Regions from separate parts of the Paenibacillus sp. 7523-1 genome, predicted to be linked through region 2. Evidence: riboswitches for the same ligand, from Rfam matches in the RefSeq annotation. Region 2 holds a riboswitch; the other holds the start of a gene.
What was found. Region 2 has a riboswitch for ZMP and ZTP ahead of CHH60_RS15380 (TIGR01440 family protein). Riboswitches for the same ligand answer to the same signal wherever they lie in the genome.
Positions count from the first base shown of each region.

Region 1: another riboswitch for ZMP and ZTP. It lies ahead of CHH60_RS04640 (bifunctional 5,10-methylenetetrahydrofolate dehydrogenase/5,10-methenyltetrahydrofolate cyclohydrolase); the one in region 2 lies ahead of CHH60_RS15380 (TIGR01440 family protein).

Region 1 covers NZ_NPBR01000005.1:244,117-259,616, forward strand. The annotation lists gene CHH60_RS04575 (carbohydrate ABC transporter permease) at 1-658, shown strand, start outside; gene CHH60_RS04580 (MmcQ/YjbR family DNA-binding protein) at 776-1,129, opposite strand; gene CHH60_RS04585 (MFS transporter) at 1,342-2,595, opposite strand; gene CHH60_RS04590 (threonine aldolase family protein) at 2,755-3,864, opposite strand; gene CHH60_RS04595 (iron chaperone) at 4,015-4,386, opposite strand; gene CHH60_RS04600 (hypothetical protein) at 4,812-5,054, shown strand; gene CHH60_RS04605 (hypothetical protein) at 5,103-5,555, shown strand; gene CHH60_RS04610 (Lrp/AsnC family transcriptional regulator) at 5,687-6,103, opposite strand; gene CHH60_RS04615 (MBL fold metallo-hydrolase) at 6,319-7,080, shown strand; gene CHH60_RS04620 (ABC transporter substrate-binding protein) at 7,145-8,158, opposite strand; gene CHH60_RS29690 (hypothetical protein) at 8,387-8,659, opposite strand; gene CHH60_RS04630 (barstar family protein) at 8,991-9,266, opposite strand; gene CHH60_RS04635 (ribonuclease domain-containing protein) at 9,283-9,672, opposite strand; ZMP/ZTP riboswitch at 9,847-9,928, shown strand; gene CHH60_RS04640 (bifunctional 5,10-methylenetetrahydrofolate dehydrogenase/5,10-methenyltetrahydrofolate cyclohydrolase) at 9,980-10,834, shown strand; gene CHH60_RS04645 (hypothetical protein) at 10,978-11,601, opposite strand; gene CHH60_RS04650 (helix-turn-helix domain-containing protein) at 11,638-12,471, opposite strand; gene CHH60_RS04655 (beta-galactosidase) at 12,592-14,955, shown strand; gene CHH60_RS04660 (Gfo/Idh/MocA family protein) at 15,204-15,500, shown strand, end outside.
Region 2 covers NZ_NPBR01000013.1:46,565-62,064, reverse strand. The annotation lists gene prfA (peptide chain release factor 1) at 1-764, shown strand, start outside; gene prmC (peptide chain release factor N(5)-glutamine methyltransferase) at 790-1,674, shown strand; gene CHH60_RS15410 (FtsW/RodA/SpoVE family cell cycle protein) at 1,760-2,980, shown strand; gene CHH60_RS15405 (FtsW/RodA/SpoVE family cell cycle protein) at 3,229-4,449, shown strand; gene spoIIR (stage II sporulation protein R) at 4,690-5,352, shown strand; gene CHH60_RS15395 (L-threonylcarbamoyladenylate synthase) at 5,589-6,812, shown strand; gene CHH60_RS15390 (manganese efflux pump MntP) at 7,028-7,588, shown strand; gene CHH60_RS15385 (low molecular weight protein arginine phosphatase) at 7,712-8,284, shown strand; ZMP/ZTP riboswitch at 8,422-8,503, shown strand; gene CHH60_RS15380 (TIGR01440 family protein) at 8,646-9,239, shown strand; gene glyA (serine hydroxymethyltransferase) at 9,470-10,717, shown strand; gene upp (uracil phosphoribosyltransferase) at 10,948-11,577, shown strand; gene wecB (non-hydrolyzing UDP-N-acetylglucosamine 2-epimerase) at 11,616-12,773, shown strand; gene CHH60_RS15360 (AtpZ/AtpI family protein) at 12,961-13,215, shown strand; gene CHH60_RS15355 (ATP synthase subunit I) at 13,208-13,585, shown strand; gene atpB (F0F1 ATP synthase subunit A) at 13,631-14,449, shown strand; gene atpE (F0F1 ATP synthase subunit C) at 14,529-14,753, shown strand; gene atpF (F0F1 ATP synthase subunit B) at 14,868-15,356, shown strand; gene CHH60_RS15335 (F0F1 ATP synthase subunit delta) at 15,353-15,500, shown strand, end outside.

The DNA.
Region 1 (15,500 bases), on a different contig from region 2:
CTACGTGCGGGTCTTCGAAGAAGGCGGCCTATCTAGGGCTTTTCTCAACAGTATCTGGATTACTGGTGTATCCTCGGTAATCAATATCGTGGCATCTTCGGCAGCATCATTCATTCTTGCACGCAGAGAAACGAAAGTCTCCGGAGCGATCTATATGTATTTCTTCATGGGACTCATTGCTCCAATGTCGATCATTACAACGATTCGGGTTGTACAGGGCTTGGGCTTCTACGGAAGCATTACAAGCGTTATCCTGATCTATGCCGCTCTGAATACGGCATTCAGTGTATTCTTGTACAGTGGTTTTATCAAAACCATTCCAAGAGCGCTCGACGAAGTTGCGTTTCTGGAAGGGGCAAGCGTGTTCGGCGTTTTCTTCCGGATCGTCACGCCGCTCATTCTGCCTGTTAACGCGACGGTAGCCATCATGGTGTTCATGTCGGTATGGAATGACATCACGATTCCGGTTTACTTCCTGACAGATAGCTCCACGTGGACGATGCCGCTTTCGATCTACAATTTTTACGGCAAGTACAGCCGGGACTGGAATTTGATTTTTGCCAATCTTGTACTGACTTCGCTGCCTGTATTCATCCTGTATTTATTCGGTCAGAAATACATCGTAAGCGGCCTCACAGCTGGAGCTGTCAAAGGCTAAGCAGCTCTACAACCAGAGCTCACGATGTTTAATCAAACCCTAAGAAACCCACCTAACAAGGTGGGTTTTTGTCGTTTAACCTTTGTCTTCAACTTAATGGGAAGATACTATCCTGCACTAAGCTTCGCTCTTCTTTTTTACCCGCTTGGGCCTTGTCAATTCGTAACTGTGCTTAATCATTCCTTGCACATCCTCCACAGGCAGATTACCTTCCACATTAACCGTGTTCCAGTGTTCCTTGTTCATATGGTAACCGGGAATAACCTCCGGGAATGCGTTTCGCAGGAAATCTGAACGTTCCGGCTCACACTTCAGATTGACACTGACATGTCCGTTGTAGTTGTGCAATATGAGTGCAAATAATTTTTGGTTTCCTTGATGGCGTATCGCCGTCCATCCTTCTCCAAATGGATGATCTTCATATGAACTGGGATACGACAAGCAGTATTCCGTTAATTCTTCCAACGTCATGATCTGTTTTCCTCCATTTTCGTTCTCTTCGTTTACTCCATCCTCGCTGCAATGAATCAGTCCAAGTCGGACGACGCTCATTATAGAAATCCTTCCATCCCATTTTGTATGAACCGCTGGTTATATGCAAGGTTACATCATCGTGAATGACAAAAAAGAACCGGCTCTTCATGCCGATTCCTATGAATTGCTCATATGAAGTTATTGCTGTACTATACCTCTTGGGCAACTTGTGGTAATTTATCCGGTGCTTTGTGGTTCATGATTGGAATCATGGCCAATGCGCCAATGAGAAATAAAAACCCTGCTCCGCTATAGATGGTGCTCAGTGAAAAGGCATCTTTTAACGCACCTGCGAAGGACATAGAAATGACCATCATGCCTACGAACATCGGATTCAAAACGCCATTCACGCGGCCAACAATAGAAGCCTCCGACCATTTCAGAATCATGGTGCTGATCCCTATATGTATGCAAGGGAAGACCAGTCCATTCAGAAATTGAACGGTCAGCGTGACGGGAACACTTGTTGAATAACCCACGATGGCCGTACAGACCGCACCCGCTACCATTCCAATGGCCAGCAGTATTTGTGGTGGAACCTTCTTCGCAAATGTGGCTACTATTCCCCCACCAATTAGCATGGCTGCACCATTCACCATCAGAAGATATTGCAGGAATTCCTTGCTCCTGCCAAGCTGCTCTGTAACAATGAACAGGTTGAGCGCTTGAGCTACGCCAACGGAGAGACCAGCAAGTATAAACGCCAGCCCGAGCATCCGGAGCACCTGACTTTGCCAAACGTAACGAAACCCTTCCACGAATTCTTTTCGGAACTGCCCTTTAGCCCCAGCCGTTTGTGTCTGCATCTGATCCTCGGGCAGGCGAACAAGAACGAGTGCGGATAGCAGGAAAACGATGCCCATAACAGCGATGGATATTTCCAGGCCAAACGTGCTGTATACGAAGGTGCCAAGCATTGGGCCAAGCACCATAAAGATGGCCATCAGCGATTGGAATAGAGCCATGCCTTGCTGCAGCTGTTCTTCTGCAACATGATACTTAAACAATCGCATGCTTGAAGGTTGGGAGAACTGTGACAGAATTGCCGAAATAAATGCAACAAGGTAGACCGAATGCCATGAGCCGTAATGTATGGTCAGGAGAACTGCAAATACCGATACGGCAGATAATACATCACACCAAATCATCGTTCGTTTTGGCCGCCAGCGATCAGCAAAGGTACCTCCGATGAACGAAAACACAAAAATCGGGGCAAACTCGGCCACACTAATGAGTGAAATGGCGTATGGATCATTATTCGTTGTCTCTGCCACGTACAGTAAAATTGCAAAATTCCGAACCCATATGCCGATCTGTAGGAGAACGCTGGATAACAAGATTGTCTGAAGAAACCGATTGCGAAACAGGCTTGGTGCATTAGTGCCTTGGACTTGCCTATTCAATCCCCTCAACCTCCATTTGTCATAAAGATGTCCATACTTTAATGATCTGACGTCTCCTTTCAAATCATAATTATACGGACATCATCTTCCCACGCCTCCGACTAAAGACTGATTTTTCCAATTCGAACAAATTTCATGTATTTAACAATGAAGTCCAACTCAGCCCTTCGGACCATGTGAACGCAGCTGCTCATCCAGCCACATCAGAGCAGATTGCAGCCTATCTTCCGGTATGGTTTCATATCGGTCTCCCAGAGAAAGTTCAAATGAACAATGCCCGGTCTCGCTGTTTTCGTTTAGATACGAAGTTAACCCTATTCCAAACTGCTCGGTCATTCTGCTGAGAATGGGTTCAGCTTCAGCTGGGGTTCGTTCGATGTACACATGAAACATATTCGACACGGGTACTTCGGGCAGCGTGCGTACTCCATGACATTGATTCAGCAAAGAAGCGAGCTGCTTCGCTTGTTCATAATAAATTCCCATTTTATTGATGCGTTGATCATAATAATATTGGGCACTTAGAATATATGGATACAGACCGATCAGATCCCCGCCAAACCGGCGTTTCCAAACTCGGGACTCCTTTATCATATCCGTATCACCAGCCAGTATGGCTCCTGCAATACCGCCGATGCCTTTATAAAAAGATACATACACACTATCAAACAAGCTGCAGATCTCAGCTGCCGACTTCTGATAGTAAGGTGTGATCTCAAACAGTCTCGCTCCATCCAAATGCAGCCTGATTCCCCGTTCACGGCAATAAGCCGAGATGGCTTCGAGTTCTTCATATGCAGGCAGCTGGCCGCCAATCTCCCGCTGGGGCAATTCAAGCAATAGACAGGCTATGTCGCCTTCGATAGCTTGTACATCTTCCAATCGTATCAATCGGTCCTTGTCACCGAGCAGAACCGCTTCTATCTGATGAAGCTCCTTCAATGCATTCTCTTCATGAATTTCAATGTGACACAGGGGATGATAAGCTACACGCTTCAGTCCCTTGTGATCACAGTAAATCCGCAGCGCTATCTGCTGTGACATGGTACCACTTGGGAAAAAGATGGCTGCCTCCTTGCCCAGTACTTCAGCCATCTGCTGCTGGAAATGTTCAATGGTTTCTCCGCTCCCGTAATGATCGCTGTACATCTCACCGTCAATGTGCTGAAATGCTTCCTGGAGAACCTTGATTTTGCGACTGCCATGACCGCCAACGATATACTCAGCCTCCATGAACGCTTCCATTAATGACTCCGGTGTATCGCTCAAACCATATCCTGCAGTCTCTTCAGCAGATGTCTCTTCGATATCACCTTTAGTTTCATTACCCGTATGTTGCCCCATCTGGCTCACACCTTTCTATTTAAACTTTACATAACCATTGTCATTCGCGAAAAGCCGTTATCTCGTGCTTTGCTTTTACTTCCGCCAAAAAGTCGAGCAGTCTGCCTTGTCTGTAATATTAAAAGCAATAATTCTCTCCAGCAGAGAGAAATCCACGGGTTGACTCCATTTGATTCGAATCAATTCCTTCGTATGATTATAGCCAGCCTCCACAATCTCATCTGAAAACTGAAGAATGCCTGCCTTCTCGGGAGCAATCGCCATATGCTGTTTGGCAACGCTGAATCCGATAATGAAGGTCTCATGATCCGTAAACATTGGCTGATTCCAAGCAATCTTGGCCTTAAGGTTAGGAAATTTCGAAGCCACCCAATTTAGCACATCTTCTGCTCGAGCACGCTGTTCCAGGTTATCCATCCGTGCTAGAAAATCTTCAAATTCTTTCAAGTAAATTCCTCCTATGTAGAAAATAGTTTAGTTCGTTTGTTTATTTGGTAACTTACTCTTTTCATCAAGTATACACGTTCGTTTCAAGTCTCCAAACAAAAATCCGTTTGATTCATGCTGTATCTCTCTGGAGCAGATTAAAGTTCTTGCCGCTAAGCGGACAACTCCTCCCGATGAGCAACATATCATATGGCAAATTGATAGATTGGAGGAAAGGGCTGTAGTTCGTACACTTATCGCCCGTACGTCACTGGGGTTAGCAGGCATTCCCCCGCTCAACGTATCGCTTGGTACAAATACACCTACCCTGCTAGGGATTGTTGGACTCAATATTTTTAATCCGGGGCCGATCATTTGAACGCAATTTAATGCGACCTATCGGATCTCGTTGTCCAATGTGTCTTCCTTGCCTTCTTCTATTCGTTTTGAAATTATTCAGAGGGGCATCCTATACGGGCCAACCGATCTATGTGCTTTCTCAGCCTGTGTTTCCTAACGACAGTACGATTCTGGCGAGCTTCGAAGGTTCGGATTATAATGTGCCTGCACCAGCCAATGAGCAGCTCATCTACTCCTGCTTTGCAACGTTCGTACCTGAATCCGCATCAGAACAAGCCACCCGTCTTGGACCGGTATGCTTCAACGCGGTTGCTTACAGCGACGATTAACTCTACGTTTCGATTACTCCTTAGCTTCGAAGAAAGGAGGAACTTCAAATGGTTAAGACATTAGATGCAAGAACTTCTCAAGGATCTAAAGGTCAGGGCGTTCTCACTCCCAGTTTCACAAACGGTGTTCCGTTATTGTTCGCCCAGGTTGGGCTGCAAGTAAGTAATCCGGGACCAATCATCCGCACACTTTTTTCAGGTATCGTAACGGTAACCGCCAATCAGTTATTTAACAATGGTTCTCTTGCCATTGAGGTATATCGTGGTCTGGGAGCTTCGCAGCAGCTGGTGTACCGTGCAGAAAGGACTGTCCTCGGCAACCCTTTCTTCAGTCCGTGTGTGCTTAGTTTTACGGGCTCTGATTATAATGTCGCTCCCCCGGCAAATGGCCAGCTCGTCTACTCCGCCTATGCCACATTCTCATATGGTCCGGATACCGGCGTAAGTAATGTCCGGCTCGGACCCGAAAGTTTTAACGCAACTGTGTATTCCGATGACTAAGTTGATGGTTAGGACAAAATAACGCTATCATGTCTTGCACTTTCAGACTAATAATAAGGATGCTCGACCAATCCAGTACTCTCCGATGGCTAGAGCTGGATGGATCAGGCATCCTTATCCTTGTTTCATATTCAATTCTGCTTGTTAATGACAATGGAAAGATTATAGTTCGCATGTTTGTTTAAACGAACAAGGAATTGATCTAACACTTCATTCGATGGAAATCTGGTCTCCAGAATGTAGCATCCGTTTCCACTCACTTTATAGTTATTGATTACAAAATCTTTTTCGTTTTTAACAAAAGACAAGAATGACTGATGGTGAGGATTCGTCAGTTTGATGGTGATAAACGCATGGATTAAACAGTTTAATTTGACTTGGTTTACTTGGACGGTGTATTTTTCAATAATTCCGTTTTCCTCGAGTTTCAACACTCTCGAAGCAGCTGCTTGTCCAGTGAGATGAACCTTCTCCCCCAGCTTTTTCATCGTTATTCGACTGTTCTCGGACAGCTCTTTAATAATTAATTCATCTATGTGATCAAGCACTCGTTATCCTACCCCTTTTAATTTTAGTATCAACACCAATGAAAACCCAAATCATGAGATAAGTAAAGCTTACTCTATTCTACATACAAACCCATCAAGAAAAGAAATACTTTCATTATTCAAGCAAATGAGAAGAAAGACTTGATTCTATGCATGTACGCAGACATGCTGAGCGTGTAAGCTATTTATATATTCATGATCAAAGGAGAATTACAATGAAAATAACTCAAATCCGAAATGCTACGATTATCGTTGAATATGCAGGACAACACTTTTTAATTGATCCATTCCTGGCCGACAAGGGCGTGTATCCTCCATTCCCAAATTCTGCGAGGCAGGATCAGATGAATCCACTGGTCGACCTTCCGACATCTGTTGAAAATATAATCCGAGGTATCGACGCGGTGATCGTTACTCATCTTCATTTGGACCACTTTGATGATAAGGCAAAAGAAACACTGCCCAAAGACATCAAAATGTTTGTACAGAACGAAGCTGATGCGTCTGAAGTTAAAAATGCTGGCTTTAACAACGTAGAGATTCTTCATGAAGATTCAGTATTTCATGGAATTCAACTGTTTAAAACAAAAGGGGAGCATGGGAGAGGAGAAGTCTTGAAGCTTGCTGGCGAAGTATGTGGTGTAGTCTTTAAACACACTAGTGAGCAGACGTTATATGTAGCAGGGGACACCGTTTGGGTCGAATCTGTTCAAGAAGTGATCCACACTCACAAACCTGAAGTTCTTGTTGTTAATGGAGGAGATAATCAGTTTCTGGAGGGTGGTTCCTTGGTTATGGGCATACACGATATCTATAAAGTATACCAAGCTGCACCAGAAGCGAAAATCATTGTAGTCCACATGGAAGCAGTTAACCATTGGGGTCTCTCCAGAGAAGACTTAAGAAGCTTTTTGAAAGATAAAGGGATCACCAGTAACATTGCTGTTCCTGAGGATGGAGAATCCTACGTATTATAATTCAGCTATAAAAAAGGAACACTCCTCCGTCACTTCGTGACGGTCAGGAGTGTTCTTCTGCTGCTTACTTCACAGAAAGCAAGCTGTCTGTAATAAATTTAAGTTGTCCTTCCAAAGTGATCGGATCGTTATATGTGTCCGACGTGTTATCCAGCTGGAAGACATGTCCTTCTTTAACAGCAGGAAGATTCTCCCACAATGTATTGCTGTATACGACTTCGGAATCACTTGTATCTCCCGACCAAGGGCTGGTAAAGATGATGTCACCTGCATATTCCGGCAGGACTTCCATGGAGATCGAAGCAAAGCCTGTTCCGCTGTCAATCGCTTCTGCCTGAGCCTTGGTCGGGGCTTTCAAGCCAAATTCACCATAGAGGATTTCACCGCCACGACCATAGTTATGGCCGAATACGTACAATCCCTTCGCGTATGGATTCAGAATGGAGACAGTGCGGTCACCGACTGCGGCTTCTACTTTGGGTTTCCATTCGCTAATCTGCGCTTCCCAGTTTGTAACCCAGGCTTCCGCTGCATCTTCCCTATTCGTTAGCTTGCCTAATTCAATCATAAGATCTTTATAGTTGAGTTTGCCATATTGGATCTGCACTACAGGGGCAATTTGAGACAATTGATCAAGACCTTCTGTGCCCGTATAAGCAATGATCAGATCCGGTTTGAGGCTTACCAGCTGTTCCGCTGTAGGCTGCTCACCCAGATCGGTCGTTCCTTCGCTTATCAATTGATCCTTAATATATTTATTGCCCATTGCTCCAGACAGAGCTCCTACCACGGGAACATCCAGTGCTACAAAGTATCCTGTCGTAAACGCCGTCAAATCAATGACACGCTGTGGCGTTTTGGGTACCTCAACTTCTCCCGCATCCGATTGGTATGTAACTGTCTCCCCTTCGTCAGTTGTCGCTGGTTCAGCTGCTGATGTTGAGTCAGTTGTCTTCTCTGCCGTGTTTGCACTTGCATCCGTTGCTGTACTCGTCGTCTCGGTCTGACCGCATGCACTTAGTACCAGCAGCACGGTTAATGCCAGTATAAGCAAGATCGAATTAGATCGTCTCAACAATGTAAACCCACCTTTTTTTAATTGATATTGATAATCGTTATCACTTTATCATGATGCAGTCTATTTGACAAGCTAATTCTAGTTTTCTTTGTAAAATGTAGTTATATTGCATGTTTCACCCCTCATACATACATCCATTCCAGGATCAAAAAAAGCCGCCATTGGCGACTTTCAAGACAGATTGTTTAGTCTTCGTAAAACTTTATAGTCTCGCAACCTTCTCCAGTATTAGCTCTCTTTCAAGGTAACAAGATCAACTACCATCCAATTATTATCCCTATATTGCAACGTTATTTTTACAGAGATGGAACCCTCATTTGAACGATATTTACTTACCACAAGTGTGCCCTCGTTCTTCTCGTCCGCCAGCTCAACCTTTTCGAAATGCAGTAAAATTCCTCGGAGATTGCTTTCATTACCTTCATTCAAACCTTGCTTAAGCAATTGTTCATACGTTAGGTTATAAACGTCCACCTTATATTTCGTTCGTAAGAACTCCATTATATGTTGTCCATCCGAATCACTTAATGCGGGAGTCTGATCATAGTCTATTGATATATACTCCATCGATCTATTGAGAGCTGAATCTGTCAGTATGACCTCTTCCAATGCTGTAATATATAGTCCGCTTAGACTGTTATCAGCCTCTACATTCTTAGATGCGCTCGAACAAGATGTGGTCAAACTAACCAGTGACAGAACATAAATGAAGTACAATAACTTCCTGGGGATGACCCTCACCTCCTATGGATTCCTAAACTCATTAACGGAAATCTCATGGAACATGTTGCACAACAAAAAAAGCAGTCCTCAGGGGACTGCCCGTTCAATTTTACATTTTCAGATCCAATTGAAACTGATCCAGCTCTTCTTCTGCGTCACGCATTAACTCCAATAGCTGATCAGCATATTCTCCAAGCACAGCCCTGCTGGCCTCAAAATTAACCCATCGAATGGTTAGCGGAATTGAAATGAAGCCTGTAATGACATCCCATAACGCATCGAGATTCCGCCCGTAAGAGTCATCTAACCCCAGCTTCGCCTGAAGAATATCATGCAGCTCTTCTTTTCCATGAATATCATTTCCATCAATGATTACTGTCTTCATACCATCCTACCTTTGGTCATTTGATTTGTTCAAACGTGCGATAATGATCGGTTGTCTTGTATATTAAGCCATCACTGGAATAGAGGATTCGATCACTCCCCCGGGTTCCACCGGAATAATTGATATCTGCCTCGTACCACGTTCTTCCCTTTTTCTTGGGTAACAGGCCTTCCCGATTCTGAAAAATATCACCGCCGATACTTTTGCCTGGGGCCACATCTTGCAAATTTCCCTCACTTGGTTCCCAGCCTAAAGCTCTGGCCTCCTTCTTGGTAATATAATTATCCGGAAGTTCCTGATGCTCGGTAAGATAATTGGCAACTTCGTCAAATTGGTTCAAGACAGCATGAGTCTGGGTCGAATCATCTACAGATAGCGATTCAAGCGAACAGCCTGCGAACAGCATCGTCGCAAGAATAATGAGTACAGCACCTAACCATTTTTTAATATTCACTGCTTATAATCTCCTTTTAATCTTCTTAACTCAAAAAAGTATATACCAATCTGGACACCGTTCCAAGTATAGCTATAAGTTAAAGGGATTGATGTACATTTCAAAATGAAGTACTATCAATTTAATATGGTCATATGTAACTGGCGAACACGGTGAACCGTGAGGGAGCATATGATGTCTAATCAAGCCGTACGCCTGGGCAGAGGTAAGGAAGTTTTATTTCCTTGCCTCTTTTTATTTGGAAAGGGCGATGATGAGCATGAGTACAGAGAAGCTAATGTTGAATGGACAAACGGTAGCAGACTTCATGAAGGAAGAGATGACTGCGAAGGTTGCCGGGTTGAAGGAGAAAGGAATCACGCCTTGTCTGGCTACTATTTTGGTTGGTGATGATCCCTCATCAGAAACGTATGTACGAATGAAAGGCAGTGCATGTGCCCGAATAGGGGTACATTCGATTAAAGTGGTTTTGCCTGCAGAGACTACAACGGAACAATTAATTCAGGAAATAACCAAATTAAATGAAGACGTATCCGTTCATGGCATTCTGCTGCAGCACCCGGTACCGCATCATATCAATGAAAGAGCCGCTTTTGATGCAATAAGCATAGAGAAAGACGTGGATGGCGTTACCACCCTAGGATTTGCGTTAAATGCCTTTGGAGTCGCCGCTTTCCCTTCCTGCACACCACAAGCGATTATCCGTATTCTGGATTTCTATAACGTTCCAATCGAAGGCAAGCACGCTGTTGTCATAGGAAGAAGTCCAATTCTCGGTAAGCCCGTTTCAGCCATGCTGCTTAACCGAAATGCCACGGTAACTACCTGTCATTCCAAAACCGCCAATCTGGAAGAAATCGTGAAGTCAGGAGATATCGTGATTGCTGCCGTTGGCAAACCCAATTTTGTAAAAGGAAGCTGGATTAAACCTGGTGCAGTTGTCATTGATGCAGGTTACAATAAAGGAAATATCGGTGACGTGGACTTTTCATCCTGTTTGACTCCGTCATCTGCCATTACACCCGTCCCGGGTGGGGTTGGTCCCGTAACCATTGCTACGCTGATTGAACACACGATCAAATCAGCCTGCATGCAATCAGAAAAAACATCATAATATGTACGAAAGCACGCAAAGCTCACTCGTTTCATGAGGGCTTTGCGTGCTTCTTAGTGTATAGACATAAAGGGTAATGAGCTTTGAGAGTGCGTACATCTGTTAATTCCATTTTCGTTACTACTTATCTATTCATGTTCTTTTTATTTTTTCGCATATTGTAAAATGGCCGTCGCCGCACGAATACGAAGTTCCTCGTCTTCACTCTGTAGTGATTTCCTTAGTACGTCGAGAGCTTCCTGTACTGTTCCGTCATCTACGCCAACCGGATGTTGAACTGCTGTTTCAGTTTCGGGAGTTCTTGAAATCCACGGCTCCAATTGAGCCTGTGAAAGTGGATACTCGAATGTTGAAATAATCGAAGCATTCGAAATCAGAGCACCCACTTTATCGTTTATCTTTGTCAGAGGAATTCGTCCCAACCACGTTACGCCTCGCCGATGACATATCGAATCTTCTTCAATGCTAACGGAGTCATCGTAAAAGTAGTCACCGACATCTCCAACATATACCCACTCATCGTCATGAATTAAGACATGATCTCCATCCTGCATGATGTTTACAAATGTCTGTAGTGTAGCTATTACTCCGCTCAGTTCCGATTCAGGTAGTGCATAATGCTGCCCGATTTGCTCATTCCATTCTTCAGCAGACAGTTGTTCCAGATCCCCTGTAGCTGGCCAATCGATCCCAATAAAGTTATCTTCCAGAAAGGCTGCAGTTCGGTCAGTTCCGTGTATGATGGATTGGATGTGAAAAAGGTTCATGCTGCACTTGTCCTCCTCTGATGCTACAACTGTATTTTACGTTCTACGTTTACGAAATGCCGATGGTGTCTCGCCAAAGGCTTCACGGAATTTTCTTGTAAAATGTATACCGCAGTCGAATCCAACATCCGCAGCGATCTCTGCGATCTGCCGATTCGTTCCAGCGAGAAGCTGCGCTGCCTTCTCCAACCTGAACTTGTGAACTGTATTTAGAATCGTATCCCCTACCTGCTCCTTAAATAAATGAGAGAGGCGTGAGGTGGATAAACAGCATCGGTTCGCAAGTTCCGGTATGCTTATTTTCTGCGAAGGATGCATCTGCAGATACCGCATGATCTCCGCAATTCGGGGATCCATAGCCGCCGGAACATCCGGTGGATAGGTATGCTGAATGTGAATCAACGTCTCCTCCAGGGCCAGCTCGGACAATCGGCGATATTGTTCGGAACGGCCTTCCGAAAATCCATGACGCACCAATCTTTGAAGGGCATGTTGCAAATCATGTTGTACCTCTTCCGAAACAATCCGCTGGTAGATGAAACGAGCTGACGTTTCGGGGAGCTTCAACCAAGTACTCCAATGGGGATCGGGTATGAAGTGTACCCATATAAATTCCCAATGATCCTGCTTCGTTCGATAATGGTGCGGAAGCCCTGGCATAAGAATCGCCACGTCCCCCGCTGTGCAGGTTATCGAATTTTTGCCATGCTGTATTTCCCCTTCACCGGAAAGCGTATACATTAATAACCAGTCGATGCTCCCTGTTGGTCGATGAATCTCATATCCGTTCAACTCCTTATAATGACCTGCGATCAATATTCCAAAGGGCCTGTGTCCAACTATAGCATAATCCGCATGTTTTTCAGCCATTATCACACTACCTCGCTATGATCTATTCCATATAAAATGTAGCTGTATCGATATTTCTTTTATTTTTGAACACAGTAGAATTCATCGTAAAGAACATATCACAAGGAGGTTGTCCCAGCAATGAGTCACATCTCAAAATTATCATTAATAGATGCCGACCGTAAGAACATCCATCCGGGAAAATTGGGTATGCTTGGCGGAGCCAATCCCAAAGGAGATGCCTTTGGATTCACCAATTATTATATGACTCGTAATGGCGAGCCCTTCATCCCGATCGTAGGTGAATTTCACTTCTCCAGGTTTTCATACTTGTACTGGGAAGAAGAACTGCTGAAAATGAAGGCCGGTGGAATTCACATCGTCGCCACCTATGTATTTTGGAATTTTCATGAGGAAGAAGAAGGGATTTTTGAATGGGGTGGAAATCGAAACCTGCGCCATTTTATCGATCTGTGTGCCAAACTGGATCTGCCCCTCATCCTTCGTATCGGTCCATTCTGCCACGGCGAAGTTCGCAATGGAGGAATCCCGGATTGGGTAGTTTCCAAGCCTATTGAGATCCGCTCCAATGATCCCGGATATCTGAAGCTGACACGCAGACTGTATCGGGAAATCGCTAGTCAAATGAAAGGCAGCCTGTATCAGGACGGAGGACCCGTGATAGCCGTGCAGTTGGAAAATGAATTCATGCACGCCGGAGCACCGAATGATGCCTGGGGTTACAAAGCCGGTAAGTTTCTGTCCTCGGGAACCGGAGGTGCAGCTCATCTGGCCGAGCTGCGCCGCATTGCCGAGGAGGCAGGCATCCATCCTCTGTTCTTCACGGCTACCGCTTGGGGCGGAGCTGCCGTTCCCGAGGAAGGCTTTTTGCCCATGCTTGCAGGCTACGCCTATACGTCCTGGCTGCCTGACCAGCCTCCAAGCAAGGAATTTGTGTATCGCGATCTTCATAATACTCCGGCAGAGCCCGTTCATTTCGACACACCTGAATATCCCGTTGCGTATTGTGAAATGGCCGGTGGTATGCAGGTCAGTTATAATGTGAGGCCGTTCGTTCCGGCAAACAGCATCGAGGCCATGACCCTTGTCAAACTGGCCAGTGGCAGCAATTTGCTGGGTTATTACATGTATCACGGCGGCTCCAACCCCGTCGGCAAGAAGAGTTACCTCAATGAGCAATTCCTGCCGAAAATTACGTATGACTACCAGTCTCCATTGGGTGAATTCGGCAGAGTCGGTGCATCCTATGACCGCATCCGCGCCATCTCCTTGTTTCTTGAGTCTTTCGGATCGGTCCTTGCTCCGATGAAAACGGTACTGCCAGAGGGACAGTCTGCCATCGATCCGACAGATACTGAGACATTACGCTGGTGCGTCAGACATCAGGACGGCTCTGGCTTTGTTTTCCTGAATAATTTTCAGGACCAGATCGACCTGCCCCGCCGTAAAACACGAATCGAATTGGAAACTTCCAAAGGCAGCGTTGCATTCCCTGCTGAAGGTGAACTGGAGCTTCCTGAAGGAATCGGATTGATGCTGCCATTCAATCTGGATCTTCATGGCGTGTCCCTACTTAGCGCAACGGCTCCATTGCTCACCATGATCGATACAAATCAAGACAAAGCGGTTTTCTTCTATGCACATGAAGGCATGACACCGGAATACGTCGTTTCCAAAACGAATCTAAAGGATGTGCAGTGCAGCGGAAGTGTAATATTGGACCACGAATCTTATTATGTGATTCAACCAAGCGTGGACAAAAATAATCCAGTTAACTTCCTAACCACAGATGGAGATTCCGTACGTTTTGTACTGCTTTCCAGAGAAGAAGCGCAAAAAGCATACACCTTTGAACTATGGGGACAACCAACGCTGGTTATCAGCGATAGCCCCGTAACAGTCAGTAATCATCAGCTTATCTGCACATCGACAGGGTCTTCCCATATTGCTATTTCGCTGTATCCCAAGCCAGAGCAAGATTTGCAAACCCAAAGTTCAAGTACTGTTCATTGTCAAAACGGGGGGTCCACTCTTTTCACTACCTATACAATAGACCTGCCTGAGTATACACCAGAGGTGTTGATGAAGAAACCAGCGGACAAATCGGCCTTGCTGCAATTTGCCGGAGAATGGCCGGCGCATGTTCATGATGTGTGGCTTGAGATCGATTATGAAGGTGATGTGGCCGAAGCGTTCCTGAATGGCCGGCTTATTACGGATCATATTTTTTACGGCAAGACCTGGTCCATAGGCTTAAAGGAATTCTACACTCAGCTTGAATTCTCTGAGTTGCACTTATCCATAACGCCGCAGCGCAGAGGAACGGTCCATACTTTTGTCAATCAGGCACAAATTGAGCGCTTTGAGGGAGTCGAGATCGCCGAATTCCGCCGAATCGAAGCCATTCCGCAATATCAAGTCGCGTTGTATCCGGTTAAAACTGCTGCTGCGATTGGACAACTATCCGTCCCATTCTCCAACTAAGATCATATAAAGTCCTGAATTCGTTCAAATCGAACAACTCAGGGCTTTTTCTCATATCACTGTGTAGGTTAACTTCGTCATACGACGGATTAAACATCGATCAGACTCTTGTCGATATTCGGGTTACACCTCCTTTTTCCAATTCTTTCGTTGTAAATGCTTAGCAACGTGGTATCCTTGAATAGAAAATATAGGTAATACACATACATATTTCTTTCAGTAGAAGCATGAGAAGTGAGGAGATTTTTTTGAGTAAACCAATCAGCTTTGGGATTATAGGATTCGGCTGGAGAGCAGAAGCTTATCTGCGGATCGCGAAGCAGCTCCCCCATGTATTCAAAATCAGCGGAATAGTCGTGCGTAATTCGGCTAAATATGCGGAGGCTGCCAAACGTTGGGGCGTCACCCTGTACGAGTCATCCTATGAGATGGCCCGGCATTGTGATTTTCTTTTGGTTGCTGTGTCCAAAACATCCGTTCCTGCCGTCCTAGAAGAACTTGTCTCACTACAAGTTCCTCTCTTGGTTGAAACGCCGCCAGCTTTT
Region 2 (15,500 bases):
AAGATCCGAATGACGACAAAAACGTCATCGTGGAAATTCGCGGAGCTGCGGGTGGAGATGAAGCGGCATTGTTTGCAGCGGATCTATACCGCATGTACACACGTTATGCCGATAATCAGGGCTGGCGCGTAGAATTGATGGATGCCAATACGAATGATGTCGGCGGATTCAAAGAGGTTATTTTCCTCATCAACGGCCGCGGTGCATACAGCAAAATGAAGTACGAAAGTGGTGCACACCGTGTACAACGTATCCCTACAACCGAATCAGGTGGACGGATTCATACTTCTACTTCAACGGTAGCCGTTATGCCTGAAGCTGAAGATTTCGATATTGAAATTCATGATAAAGACATTCGCGTGGATACGTTCTGTTCCAGCGGTGCCGGCGGACAGTCGGTTAACACGACGAAATCTGCTGTACGGGTAACGCACGTTCCAACCGGAATCGTAGCGACATGTCAGGATGGTAAATCGCAGAACTCGAACAAGGAAAAAGCGCTGCAAGTATTGCGTACCCGGATCTTCGATATGATGCGCCAGGAAGAAGAAGCGAAAATTGCAGGGGAACGGAAGAGTAAAGTAGGTACAGGGGACCGCAGTGAGCGGATTCGTACGTACAACTTCCCGCAAAGCCGTGTAACCGATCACCGCATTGGTCTGACCATGCACAAATTGGATCAGGTCATGAACGGAGAGATTGAAGAAATCCTGTCTGCGCTGACGATTGCCGAGCAGACGGAGATGATGGATAGAGGAGAATAATGCTGTGAACCGCGCGCAGTTTGTAATGACGCCGGAACAGAGCTGTCGGGAAGCCTTCGTGGAGGCTTCCTCTTTTTTGGAAAAGAGCGGCGTGTACGAGCCGCAGAATAATGCCCGGCTGCTGCTGGAGCATGTACTCGGCGTCTATGGCGCCGCGTATTACATGATGCAGCCGGAACCCTTCCCCAGCGAGCTGCGCAGCCGCTGGGAGGACGCCGTCACGCGCAAGGCTGCGGGTGAGCCGGCGCAGTATATCATCGGCAGCCAGGAGTTCTATGGGCTGCCGTTCGAGGTCACGCCGGCCGTGCTGATTCCGCGGCCGGAGACGGAGCTGCTGGTCGAGGCTGTGCTGCGCGAAGCCGACCGCGTGTTTCCCGACGGCGCTCCGCTCGCCGTCGATATTGGCACGGGCAGCGGTGCGATCGCGGTGACGATCGCCTCGCAGCGCCCGCGCTGGCAGGTCGGCGCCGGAGACATCTCGGCGGCGGCGCTGCAAGTGGCCGCACGGAACGCGGCCGCGAACGGAGTACAGATCGACTTCCGTGAAGGCGATCTGCTGGCCCCGTTCGCAGGGATGCGGGTGGACATTCTGGTGTCCAATCCGCCATATATCCCGGCGGCGGATATCGCCGGGCTGCAGCCTGAGGTGCGCGATCATGAGCCGCGCACGGCACTGGACGGCGGTCCGGACGGACTGGCACCGTACCGGGTTATGCTGGAGCAGCTGGCACTGCTGCCTGCGCCACCGCAGGTCATTGGTTTTGAACTCGGTCAGGGACAGGCTCGCGACATCGCCGCATTGCTTGAATCTGCCGGACACTGGCCGGAAATTATCATTGTTCCGGACCTTGCCGGGATCGAGCGGCATGTCCTGGGTGTTCGTACTTCGGAACAGGTGACGAAAATGTAAGGTTCTGCGGGTTTTCTTTTTGCCGCGAAATCCTCTACAATGGGATATACCGAAGATTGCTGAATGCTTGGGGGAACATAACTACATGCTGCATAAATTCAAAAAGATAGACTACTCGATTGTTTTTATATTGGTTATATTGATGGTTATCAGTATTTTGTCGATTTATAGTACGACCTTTGGCAGGCCAAAGCTGGAGGGACTCACGCAAAGTTCCATTATGTATTATATTTTGGGCTTCGTAGTCTTTTTTGGAATGTCGATGATTAATTACAAATTCATTATCAAAAACTATCTGTATATCTATGGCGTAGGTATGCTCTTGCTTATTTTTGTTATGTTTTTTGGTAAAGAGTATTATGGAGCAAAGGGCTGGCTATCCATATTCGGTGTAAGTTTGCAGCCTGCTGAATTGTTCAAGCTATGCCTGATTGTGTTCTTATCGGCTTTATTGGCTCGAAAGAAGAATCGTCCGCTTTATTTTGGACGTGATGTCATTCCGGTCTCACTCTGTGTTTTGCCGCCATTACTACTTGTACTACTTCAAAACGACTTGGGGAATGCTTTAAGTTATGTAATCATTCTCGTGGGCCTGTTATGGATTGGTAATATTAAATTCTCTCATGCTCTTATTGGTTTTGTTATTGCAGTGGCTGCTTTTATTGGCGGTATACAAGCTTATATTCATTATCATGATGAGATTGTTAAATTTCTGAAGGACGTTGGGCGTTCACACTGGGCAGACCGTTTCGACCCATGGCTCGTGCCGGATCAGACTTCCAGAGACGTGCTCTGGCAGACCTATAACGCGAAGCTGGCGATTGGTTCTGGGGGCATTAGTGGTAAAGGATACTTGGAAGGTACAACGATTCAGTCAAATCGGGTACCGCTAGCTTATGCCGACTCGATCTTTGTGCAGATTGGGGAGGAGTTTGGCTTTGTAGGTGCTTCAGTGCTGCTGCTGCTGTACTTTATTCTCATCCACAGGCTGGTACTTATTGCGCTCGAATGTAAAGATCGCGCTGGGCCTTATCTCATTGTCGGCATTATAGCGATGCTGCTGTACCAGATTTTTGTCAACATCGGTCCGTTTATTGGTCTAATGCCGCTCACAGGGATTACGTTGCCGTTTATCAGTTCGGGTGGTACCTCTATCATGATTAACATGATCAGTATGGGGATCGTGATGAGTATCAAGGTTCATACGGAAGAGAACGAGGATATTCTGGGCTCTGCAGAACAACCGGGGATTACGGATATCGTCCTCAAGTTGTTCAGAAGGAAACCGTCCCAGCAGGAACAGTAATTCCTTTTATCAGGTACAGGAAACAAAAACAAGAGAGTCATAGAACCCTTGAAAGATCAATCCAAGCCATTTGGATTTGGTGCTTCAAGGGTTTTTCTTTTGCTAGATTTTCTCTAATGGTTATGTAAGTTGAAATCGATCCTCCACGCATTGATTAAAATTTCCAATTTATCTCTCTATTTTATACAATGGAAATAATAAGTCAATTTGGAAAATGCATATGGCTATCCGGGAGGACGATTACAGTTATGTTGAGAATGCTGAAAAAGATGGACGGTGTTATTCTTTTTGTATTGTTTTTGCTGATGATCGCAAGTGTGTTTGCCATTTATAGTGGTACACAGACGGATGCCACTTTGGCCAAGCATCATATCAAAACCTTGTTGTTTTATATCATCGGATTTGTCGCAGTAGTGGGCATCGGACTAGTAAATTACAAACTATATGTGAATTATGCTTTTTATCTGTATGCCTTAGGAATCGTTCTGCTTGTTCTCGTCAACTTTGTGGGCGGACCTATTAATAATGCTAATGGCTGGATCAAGCTTGGGGATAATCTTTCGTTTCAACCTGCGGAGTTGTTCAAGATGATCCTGATTCTATTTCTCGCACATTTGCTTGTGAAGCGCCAGCGAAACACGCTCGGGTTCTGGAGAGATATCATTCCCATCGGATGTTGGGCGTTCGTTCCGTTTGCACTCGTCATGATTCAGAATGATTTGGGCAACGCGCTCGGTTACGTCGTCATCTTGGCCGCGGTATTGTGGATCGGTAATATCAAGCTAAAACATGCAATCATCGGCCTTGTTATTGTAGCGGTAACTTTCTTTGGTTTCGTCAAAGCCTACACGACATATCATGATGAAATCTTTACCTTTCTCGAGAAGGTAGGCCGTGAACACTGGGCGGAACGGATAGATCCCTGGCTCGTACCGGAAAAGGCCACATCCAAGGCGACATGGCACACCAAAAATGCCGGCTTGGCTATAGGCTCAGGGGGCATTGTCGGCAAAGGGTATTTGCAGGGAACTTCCGTCCAAAGTGGACGCGTGCCGTATACCTATTCGGATTCCATCTTTGTCGTTATCGCTGAGGAATTCGGTTTTGTGGGAGCGTCGGTGCTGTTACTGCTGTACTTCATTCTGATTCACCGAATGGTTCTGATCGGTATGGAATGCAAGGATCGGGCGGGACCGGTCATTATTGTAGGCATTATTGGCATGCTCTTATACCAAGTGTTTGAAAACATAGGTGCGTTTCTCGGACTGATGCCACTAACAGGTATTACCCTTCCGTTCATCAGTTATGGCGGGACTTCTTTACTCATTAATATGGCTTGTATCGGATTGGTCATGAGCATTAAATTATATGGAGATGAAGAGGAAGATGACCTGCTGCTTGGAGAGCAAAAGCCCGGTTTGCCAGACCGGTTATTGCATTTGCTGAGAAAAGAAAAGAGCGCGTTGTAATCATCGAATACGGTTTTGCATTAACAGTTAGGTTCGATAGGTCTCTTAAGCATGGCTGATGCGCATCTGTAACAGATGTGGTCGGCCTTTTCTTAATCCGGCTCAACCACGTTAAAATGAGAGAATGAATTTGCTAGATTTATGATTATTGCTAGGTTTACTTCTGTCTCTTCCGGGCATACTGATAGACATGAGAGAGTTGCAGGGAACATGATCACGGGAGCCGAGGGGGAGAACGGGATGAGTAGAAAAACAGTGAAACAAATTGGACTTATTATCGTTTGTCTTATGATGATTATTATGATGTGGGAAGGTCAGAAGACGGATGCAGCTGTAGCCGCTACAGCGATTCCGGAGCAATCCATCCGTTTGCGGATTCTTGCGAATTCGGATGCGCCAGGGGATCAACTGGTGAAACGCGAGATTCGGGATGCTGTGGTCGCCCAGATGAGTGAGTGGGTTACAGAGCTGGATAATCCGCAAAGTCTGGATGAAGCACGCCATGTCGTTCGTGAGCATTTGTCTGAAATTGAAGATCGGGTGGGAGAAGAGCTGGCCAGCCGTGGACTGGACTATCCATTTCAAGTGGAGCTTGGTGTCGTTCCGTTCCCTACCAAACTATATGGGGGCACGGTATATCCCGCAGGTGATTATGAGGCGGTGCGTATAACACTGGGAGAAGGAAAGGGTCAGAACTGGTGGTGTGTGCTGTTTCCGCCATTATGCTTCATTGATGCAAGCACAGGGGATGCGCTGGCGAATCCGTCTACAGTATCTGCAGCGGCTGCTGCTGAGCCTGGAGATGCTGAAGCATCTGTCCAGGGAGCAACACCGGAAGCGCGTTTTTTCCTGGTGGATCTGGCGGTTAAACTATGGGATTGGGCAGCTGGGTTGTTTGCGTAATATCGTGAGAATGATAGGGAAGGGCGACTTCGATACAGGAAGCTGCCCTTTTGCCCCATTTTTCAATGAATGGCTGTCATGCTTAACGGATGGGGTTTATAAGAGAGATCCTGAGCCCGTTCTTAGGTTGAAGAGATATGCTATAATTATAGGTATTCGAAATGAAAGCAAGACAGCTACCGTCAAGGTCAAGGCCCCGCGGTACTAACCTATTGAAGTTTAGGGATGATGGATATATGAGTAGAGAACAAGACCAATACACAGGAAACAAAGATTCGGGAAACCCAGAAGGATTGCTTACCTCGGTGTGGGATGTCAGAGCATTGATGAGTGAGAAACAGCCGCATGTTGTGGGTAATTTGGTTATGGGTGAACCTGAGGGACAGGGATCTGATGAGAAAAAAAAGAGCGCCTATGAGCAGGCACTCGCTGACTTGCAGGCTGCCGCTGCCTGCATTCGTCAAGGCCAGACCATTGCGTTTCCGACAGAGACGGTATACGGTTTGGGCGCGGATGCGCGCAGTACAGTTGCGGTAGAGGCTATATTTGAAGCCAAAGGCCGTCCGTCAGACAATCCGCTCATTGTGCATATTGCACATCGCGATCAGCTGGATTCACTGGTTACGGAAGTGAATGAGGCAGCAGAAGCGCTGATCAAAGCCTTTTGGCCAGGTCCGCTCACGATTGTGCTGCCCGTTAAGCCAGGTGCCGTATCCCCGCGGGTTACGGCTGGCTTGGACACGGTGGGTGTTCGCATGCCGGATCACCCGGTTGCTCTGCAGCTGCTCGCAGCGGCCGCGTGTCCGGTGGCTGCGCCAAGCGCTAACCGCTCCGGGCGGCCGAGCCCAACGCTCGCTTCACATGTAAGCGAGGATCTGGCTGGCCGCATCGGCGGCATTGTGGACGGCGGCCCCACGGGTGTGGGCGTCGAGTCCACGGTAGTGCAGGTCGGTGACGACGGTACCGTCACCATCCTGCGCCCTGGCGGCATTACGGCGGAACAGTTGTCCGCCGTTGCCGCCCGTGTCGCCACGGACCCGGCGATTCTCGCTGAGGGGTCCGAAGGCGAAGGCAGCCCGGCGCCGCGCTCGCCGGGCATGAAGTACACGCACTATGCGCCCACAGGGGCGCTGTGCGTGGTAGAGGGGCCGCCCCCAGCTGTGGCGGCCTGGATCAGCGCCGCCCTCGCGGAGGCGGCGCAGCGCGGAGAGCGCACCGCGGTGCTGGCGTTCGCCGAGCACGCGGAGCAGTACCGCGCCGATGCCGTATTCTCGCTGGGCGATGCCAGCGAGCTTGAAGAAGCAGCGCGCCGGCTGTACGCCGCGCTGCGCAGCTGCGATGAGCAGGGCGCCACATACATTGTGGCTGAAGCCTGCTCACGCGAAGGGCTGGGAGCAGCCGTCATGAATCGGCTGCTCAAAGCTGCTGGGCACCAACTTATACAGGTTGGGGACCAGTAACACCATGACCGGAGCTGACGATGTCTCTCCGGTCCACCTAATCGGCAGGCCGTGGCAGCAAGCACAACCACCTCACGGCCTGCCGATTAGACCAATCCTCTTTTGACACGCCTGCCTGCGTCTCTGCCGACTATTCATTCTCGTTCTCCCGTCATGTTTGTGTCCTTGTCCGCATATCGTGTACAAGAACCTTTACGTGACTTGGGGGTATGGGAATGTGGGATGTGTCTGCCCATCTGGGGCAGTTGGTAACCATTTTGATTATGGCCGTCGCCCTTGGGCTAGATGCCTTCTCGCTGGGTATTGGGATTGGCATGAAAGGCATTCGTTTACGTGATGTGCTGCGAATCAGCTTGGTTACGGCTTTGTTTCATGTCATCATGCCGCTGATCGGCATGTACACGGGAAAATACGTCAGCTCTCTCTTGGGAGATATTACGACGTATGCTGCAGGCGGATTGCTGGTTCTGCTTGGGGGTCACATGATTCTGAATGCTTTTCGTGAAGGTGACACCAAGCTGGTGGACCATCGCTCTATGCTCGGTGTGATTTTATTTTCACTTAGTGTGAGTGTGGATTCGTTTTCCGTTGGGGTGTCCCTCGGCATGTTTAGCAGTGATCTGGTACTGACCGTACTTGCCTTTGGTGCATGTGGTGGAATCATGTCCGTCATGGGTCTGCTGCTGGGACGACGAGTGAGCCAAAACCTTGGCGATTATGGTGAAGCGATTGGTGGGGCCATCCTGCTTGCGTTTGGACTGCTGTTTATTTTTTAATAGTCATAGAGCGGAGCAGCTGCAGCTATTGTGCAGTCATAACGATACTCTTTAAATTTTCATCATTTAAAATTAAAATATTGCATCATTCGACAACATTTGCGAAATGGGGAGGCTATCACAATGAAACATATTTTGTTTGTGTGTACAGGGAATACGTGCCGCAGCCCCATGGCGGAGGGGCTTTTGCGCATGCTGGCAGCGGAACGGGGCATTCAGGTTGAGGTTCGTTCTGCGGGTGTGGCGGCAACATCGGGAATGCCGATTTCCCGTCATGCCGAAGCTGTATTAAGAGATCACCAGGCGGAAGGGCCTGGTCATTCCACACAGCTTAACGCGAGCCTGATCGGCTGGGCAGATTTGGTCCTTACGTTAACGCGAAGCCATAAACAGCATGTCATGCAGGTTTTTCCGGATTCGGTACACAAGACGTACACGCTGAAAGAGTATGTAGAGAATGATAATCAGGTTCTGAATGATCTTCAGGAACTGGACAGCCTGTTCGCCACACTGGAGTTGAAGCGTGCACTCGGTCAGGAGATTCTGGCATCAGAGCGTGAGCGCGTGATCGAGATCCGGCAGCGTATTCCAAGCTTTGATATATCTGACCCGTTTGGCGGCAGTCGTGATGATTACAATATCGCCGCTGCGGAGATCAGAACTGCGCTGGATCGTCTCCTGGACAAGTTGGGATAAACCGGGATTGTGCAGGTCATAGTAATTAGGCAGTGAAGATTGAATTTTCAAATTAAATTGTTATGCAAAAACGGACATGTAATGTAAATTACCCGTTGATTTTAAGCGTGGGTTGTTTTATGATGAAGGGGAAAACAGGGATCCGGTGTAACTGGCGACGAAGTGGGCACAACCACAATGGAGCACCGGAACAAACGGCCGGTCGCCTGGGCAAAAGAGCAATTCTGCGATACCCGCAGACTGCTCTTTTTTTCGTCTTTCATCTGATTATTCGCTATAATAGTACCTGAAATGCCGTGCATGCATACAAGAGCGGGCAGCCGTGTGGGAGTCAGGCATGATTTTATCGGGAGGCGATAGGATGACTATTGAGTTAGATTCGGATCAACCCGGATTGCAGGAACAGACCGTAACCATTCTGCGTGAACTGGCACTTGCCGGAAAGCTTGGACCTGGACAGATCGTTGTGATCGGTACAAGCACAAGCGAGGTTGCAGGCCAAAAGATTGGTACGAGTGGTGCCGTTGATGTAGCACAGCAGCTTCTTGCAGGGATTCGCGAGGTGCAGCAGGAATTCGGCTTTGATCCTGTGTTTCAGTGCTGTGAACACTTGAATCGCGCATTGGTGATGGAACGTTCACTGCTCACACGTCTGGGTTTGACTGAAGTGGGCGCCGTACCGGTTCCCAAGGCAGGTGGTTCCATGGCATCCGCAGCATATCGTTCGCTGAGTGATCCTTGTCTGGCTGAACATGTGCAGGCTCATGCAGGAGTGGATATCGGGGAAACGATGATTGGCATGCACTTGCGGCATGTGGCGGTCCCCTTCCGTACAACGCTTCGCTACATCGGGGAAGCCCGTGTGACGACAGCCTTGACCCGTCCGAAGCTGATTGGCGGCGAACGTGCGGTGTATCAGATGGAAGAGCAACCAGATTCGACATTTTGCGACTAAATCTTCAACCTACTATAAAGTGAAAATGATGTTTACACGAAAACGGAGAGTGCAAAACCAATCTGGAGAAACGCAGTGGTCGCATTTATCACCGGATTTCCCCCTTTAAAGGGCATTCAAAAAAATCCGGGGATAACAGCGATCGGAAGATGGTTCTGCAATCGGAGTAAGGAGTGTAACCTTTCAGTTTCGCTTTATAACTTCACTAATATACTGGGAGGAATTTAAACATGGAACAATTGCGTAAGAATGACCCTGCAGTACTTGAAGCGATGAATTTGGAACTGAAACGCCAACAGAACAACATTGAGCTGATTGCATCCGAGAACATCGTAAGTGAAGCGGTAATTGAGGCACTTGGATCTGTACTGACAAACAAGTACGCTGAAGGATACCCGGGCAAACGTTATTATGGTGGCTGCGAGCACGTGGATGTCGTGGAAGATATCGCACGTGACCGTGCAAAGGAACTGTTTGGAGCTGAGCACGTAAACGTACAGCCTCACTCCGGTGCACAAGCAAATATGGCAGTTTACCTTGCCGCATTGAAACCTGGTGACACGGTACTGGGTATGAATCTTGCCCATGGTGGACACCTGACTCACGGCAGCCCGGTGAATGCATCTGGTTTGCTCTACAACTTCGTGGCCTATGGCGTACAGGAAGATACATTCTTGATCGATTATGATGAAGTGCGCAAAGCAGCGTTCAAGCACCGTCCTCGTCTGATTGTAGCAGGCGCAAGTGCATACCCGCGTACCATTGATTTCGAAAAAATGGCTTCTATCGCCAATGATGTAGGCGCATTGTTCATGGTGGACATGGCCCACATTGCAGGACTGGTTGCTGCTGGATTGCATCCGAGCCCGGTTCCACATGCCCATTTCGTAACAACGACAACACACAAAACGCTGCGCGGACCTCGTGGCGGTATGATCCTGTGCCGCAAATCCTGGGCAGCTGCAATTGATAAAGCGGTATTCCCTGGTTCCCAAGGTGGACCTTTGATGCACGTTATTGCTTCCAAAGCGGTAGCACTGGGTGAGGCCCTGCAGCCTTCGTTCAAAACTTATGCACAAAACGTAGTGAAGAACGCTCAGGTTTTGGCTGAAACACTGATTGCCGAAGGGCTGAATATTGTATCCGGTGGTACAGACAACCACTTGATGCTGATCGACACGCGCAGCGTGAACATCACAGGTAAGGAAGCTGAGCATGTGCTCGATTCCATCGGTATTACCGTGAACAAAAATGCAATTCCATTTGATCCGACCAGCCCGTTTGTAACCAGCGGCATTCGTATTGGTACTCCGGCAGCTACTTCCCGCGGCATGAACGAAGAAGCCATGGTTGCTATTGGTAAAATCATTGCCAAAACATTGAAAAATCCTAAAGATACAGCGAAACTGGATGAGGCCCGCGCGGAAGTAACGGCTCTGACAGACCAATTCCCGCTATACACAGATCTGAAATACTAGTCCATCTACGAATGGAATTATTGTACAACTAGAGCGAAAAGGACCGGAACATGCCAAGTTTCCGGTCCTATTTTTATAGTATTCGGTTTTCTGTAATGATTACATGTCCTTTGATGGTGTAATTCGGTGTAGGTGATGATATAATATACAGGATTTATCGGGCCTATGAATGATGATTAGGCATTATTGGAAATGCTGAACATGAAGAACTTACCGGAGGGACAAATTAGATGGGAAAATTAGTAATATGTGATCACCCCTTGATTCAACACAAACTGACGTTTATACGCGACATGCGTACGAATACGAAAGATTTCCGCGAATTGGTGGATGAAGTGGCTACACTGATGGCTTACGAGATTACAAGAGATGTTGAACTGGAGACTATTGATGTACAAACTCCTGTAGCTGAAACACAAGGCAAAGTTATTTCCGGACGTATGCTCGGACTGGTGCCGATTCTGCGTGCAGGACTCGGAATGCTCGATGGCGTTGTGAAATTGTTGCCAGCTGCAAAAGTTGGACATGTTGGTCTGTTCCGTGATCCGGAAACATTGCAACCGGTAGAATACTACACCAAACTGCCTACAGACGTTACAGAGCGTCAATTGATTGTCATCGACCCGATGCTGGCGACTGGCGGTTCTGCCATTGCTGCTATTGACGTGCTCAAAAAACGCGGCTGCACCCAAATCAAAATGATGAACCTTGTTGCAGCACCTGAAGGTGTAAAAGCAGTTCAGGACGCGCATCCGGATGTGGACATCTATGTGGCTGCTCTGGACGATCGTCTGGACGATCACGGTTATATCGTTCCCGGATTGGGAGATGCAGGAGACCGTCTGTACGGCACTAAATAAGCATGCTGCATGCTGAAGAGAAAAGGGGCTTTGTTTGAATGTCCAAGAAAATTAAAGTCATGACGATATTCGGAGTTCGTCCGGAAGCCATCAAGATGGCTCCGCTTATTTTGGAACTTCAGAAACATCCCGAATCTATCGAATCCATCGTCTGTGTGACCGCACAACATCGTCAAATGCTGGATCAGGTTCTTGAAGTGTTTAACATTCAACCGGACTATGATCTGGACGTGATGAAAGATCGCCAAACGCTGAATGAAATTACGATTCGTGTGCTTGGTGGCCTGGAGCCTGTACTGCGCGAAGCAAAACCCGACATCGTGCTTGTTCACGGGGATACGCTGACTACGTTTGTAGCCAGCTACGCAGCGTTCCTGCAGCAGATCCAGGTGGGCCATGTTGAAGCAGGTCTTCGTACATGGAATAAGCTGTCTCCGTATCCGGAGGAAATGAACCGCCAGTTGACCGGTGTACTTGCAGACTTGCATTTTGCACCGACAGATTGGTCTTTCTCCAACCTTGCCAAAGAAAATAAACCGGAGTCTAGTACCTATGTCACAGGCAACACGGTAACAGATGTGTTTCAATATACAGTACGGCAGGATTACACACATCCGGTACTTGAATGGGCACAGGGCAAACGTCTTGTGCTGATGACAGCTCACCGCCGTGAATCCCAAGGCGAGCCTCACCGCAACATTTTCCAGGCCGTCAAACGGATTGCCGACGAGTTCGAAGATATTGCCATCGTGTACCCGGTGCATCCAAGTCCTGCTGTGAAGGAGCCGGCTCACGCGATTTTGGGGAATCACCCCCGTATTCAATTAATTGATCCACTAGACGTGGTGGATTTGCATAACTTTTATCCGCATACTCACTTGATTTTGACCGATTCAGGCGGTTTGCAGGAAGAAGCGCCTTCGTTTGGTGTACCCGTGCTGGTTCTGCGGGATACAACGGAGCGCCCGGAAGGCATCGAGGCCGGAACGTTGGAACTGGTGGGTACGGATGAGGAACGTGTTTATGAACGGACCAAAGCTCTGCTTACGGATGAAACGCTGTATGCAAGCATGAGTCAAGCTGCCAATCCATACGGTGATGGACATGCATCGGAAAGAATTGTCAATGCGATTTTGCACCATTTTGGCGTAAATAGTGAGCGTCCGGAATCATTTCACAGAAAATTCAAAAAATAATTCGTTTTTTCTGACTGAATCATAAAGGGTACAGCATACAGTTAAACTGTACGGTTTACGCGGGTTTATGGGCTCCCGGGGGCCTGTAAACCCGTCGTTTTACCCTTTAAAACGCTAAAATCAATCAATTGACAAAGGCTCTCATCATTCAGTAAAATTAACTGGGATTGCAAGGGTGGCGTGGAAAATGGCCGATTCGAACAAACCAAATTCATCCCGTAACCATGACGATAATGTATGGAAAGCGATGGGACTCGTGACAGCTTTTGGGATCGAGATTGCCATTCTCGCTGTTGCCGGATATTACGCTGGCTCCTGGTTGGACAAGACCATTGGAGGTAACGGAATATGGATCGCCGTAAGCGTTCTCTTTTTTCTGGCCGCAGGCGGCGTGAGCATCTACTTTATCGCGAAAAAATTCATGGGGGAAAGTGATGAGTGAACTAACCAGATACCGCAGATGGATGACTGTTTTCATCATGTACTTTCTTATGATTTGTTTTCTCGCAGCGGCCTTTATGCCACGTGTGGAGACAATTGCTTTGGGACTGGCCCTGGGTACAGGAATTAGCTGGATCAATGCATTTTACCTGGGCTACAAAGTAAGGAAAATGTCTGATGATGCGGCAGAAGGTAACTTGAAGCGTGTGAACCTGGGATTTTTGACAAGAGCGGCACTCGCTGTGCTCGGTATATTCATATCGATGCGCTTTCCGCAGTACTTCAATACATACGCGGTTGCAGGCGGTCTGGTCATTGCGCAATTTTCCTTACTGATTATAGGGATCGTCTATTCCCGCAGAGCAGAATGATGTTAGGTGCTGCAGCTTTCAAGTCGAGAAAGGGGTGAGAAAAATATGCATGAAGCTCCAATTATTATGCTTGGCGGATTTCGATTGGATCTATCGGTTGTGTTGATGCTGGTTGTTACAGGTGCCCTCGTTTTTATCTTTGCTGTACTGGCTACACGGAGGTTGTCCGTTGAAAACCCCGGCAAGCTGCAAAATTTTATGGAGTGGGCAGTCGAATTCGTCCGCAATCTGATTTCCAGTACGATGGATATGAAGAAAGGGAAGCACTTTATCTCTCTCGCTCTTTCCATGATCATGTTCATCTTTGTCGGTAACATGCTGGGTCTTCCGTTCCAGGCAGTAACCGCAGTGGACAGCGCAGAGCATGCGCAGGTGTTTGGTCAGCCGATCGTTACAGCGGTCGATGCGTTTGAAGAAGCGCATGCCAAAGACCCTGAAGCACACCCACACGTTGAATTGGCATGGTGGAAATCACCTACAGCTGATTTATCGGTAACCATGGGACTGGCGCTTGTTGCGTTCATGGTATCTCATGGACTCGGATTGTTCCGCAACACGAGAGGTTATCTCAAGCACTACCTTCAGCCATTCGCCTTGTTCTTGCCCATCAACTTGATTGAGACGGCATCCAAGCTGTTGACACACGGTATGCGTCTATTCGCGAATATCTTCGCGGGTGAGGTACTGATCACAACGATCCTGAAACTGACGACATTCAAAGTGTTTGGCGCAATTGCTGCCATTCCGTTGCTGATGGTGTGGCAAGGCTTTAGTATCTTTATCGGCGCGATCCAGGCATTTGTTTTTGTAATCTTGATGATGGTGTACATTTCACAGAGCATCGAGACGCACGACGAACATTAAGTTCCAAGCCCGACGAAGATTTCTTCACCAGGCTGAACAATAAAAAAATTCGATTTATAATTTTAAGGAGGATATACAAATGGGAGCAATGGCATTAATCGCAGCAGCAATTGTTGCAGGACTGGGCGCGTTTGGCGCAGGTATCGGTAACGGTATGGTAATCAGCAAGACAGTAGAAGGAATCGCGCGTCAACCAGAAGCAAAATCCACTCTTCAAACAACAATGTTTATCGGGGTAGGTCTGATCGAGGTATTGCCGATCATCGGTGTGGTACTCGCGTTCATGTTCTACGGTATGGCTTAATTAAATTGATAAGGTTTGGCGGGGAAGGCCATAGCCATCCGCGCCTTCTTTTTAGGTAATGTCCGTTCATGCGGATGAACGTTTCAAGGATACCTCCAGGAAGGAGTGAACAGATTGAGTTTCGTATGGGAAAATACGCTTCTTGCGATTATCGCATTTGCAATTTTATATTGGCTGCTTAGCCGTTATGCTTTCGGTCCTTTGTTCTCCATCATGGAAAAACGTCGCGAACTCGTGCTGACGCAGATGAATGAGGCTGCTCAGACTCGGGAACAGGCCATTGCCTATGTGGAGGAACAAAAACAAGCTCTGGAGCAAGCGCGCAAGGAAGCTCACGACATCATTGAACAGTCCAAACAAACGGGCGGCAAACAGGCTGAGTCAATTCTGGCTGACGCAAAAGCTGAAGCTAATCGTCTGAAAGACGATGCGGTACGTGAAATTGAAAGCGAGAAGAACAAAGCGGTTGCAGCGCTTCGCAGCGAACTGGGTACAGCTTCCGTTCAGATTGCTTCCAAATTGATCAAAAAAGAAGTTGAGAACGGTCCAGCACAAGAAGAGCTTGTGAACCAATACCTCAATGAGGTAGGGGGCCGACAATGAGCCGCGATACGATTGTTGCCAAGCGTTATGCGAAAGCATTGTTCGAAGTCGCTCTCCAGCAGCAGCAGGTGCTTGAAGTTGAACAGGAACTGCGTGCGGTTGTCAGCGGATTGACCGGGGATGCCGAGATCATCAAGTTCATCG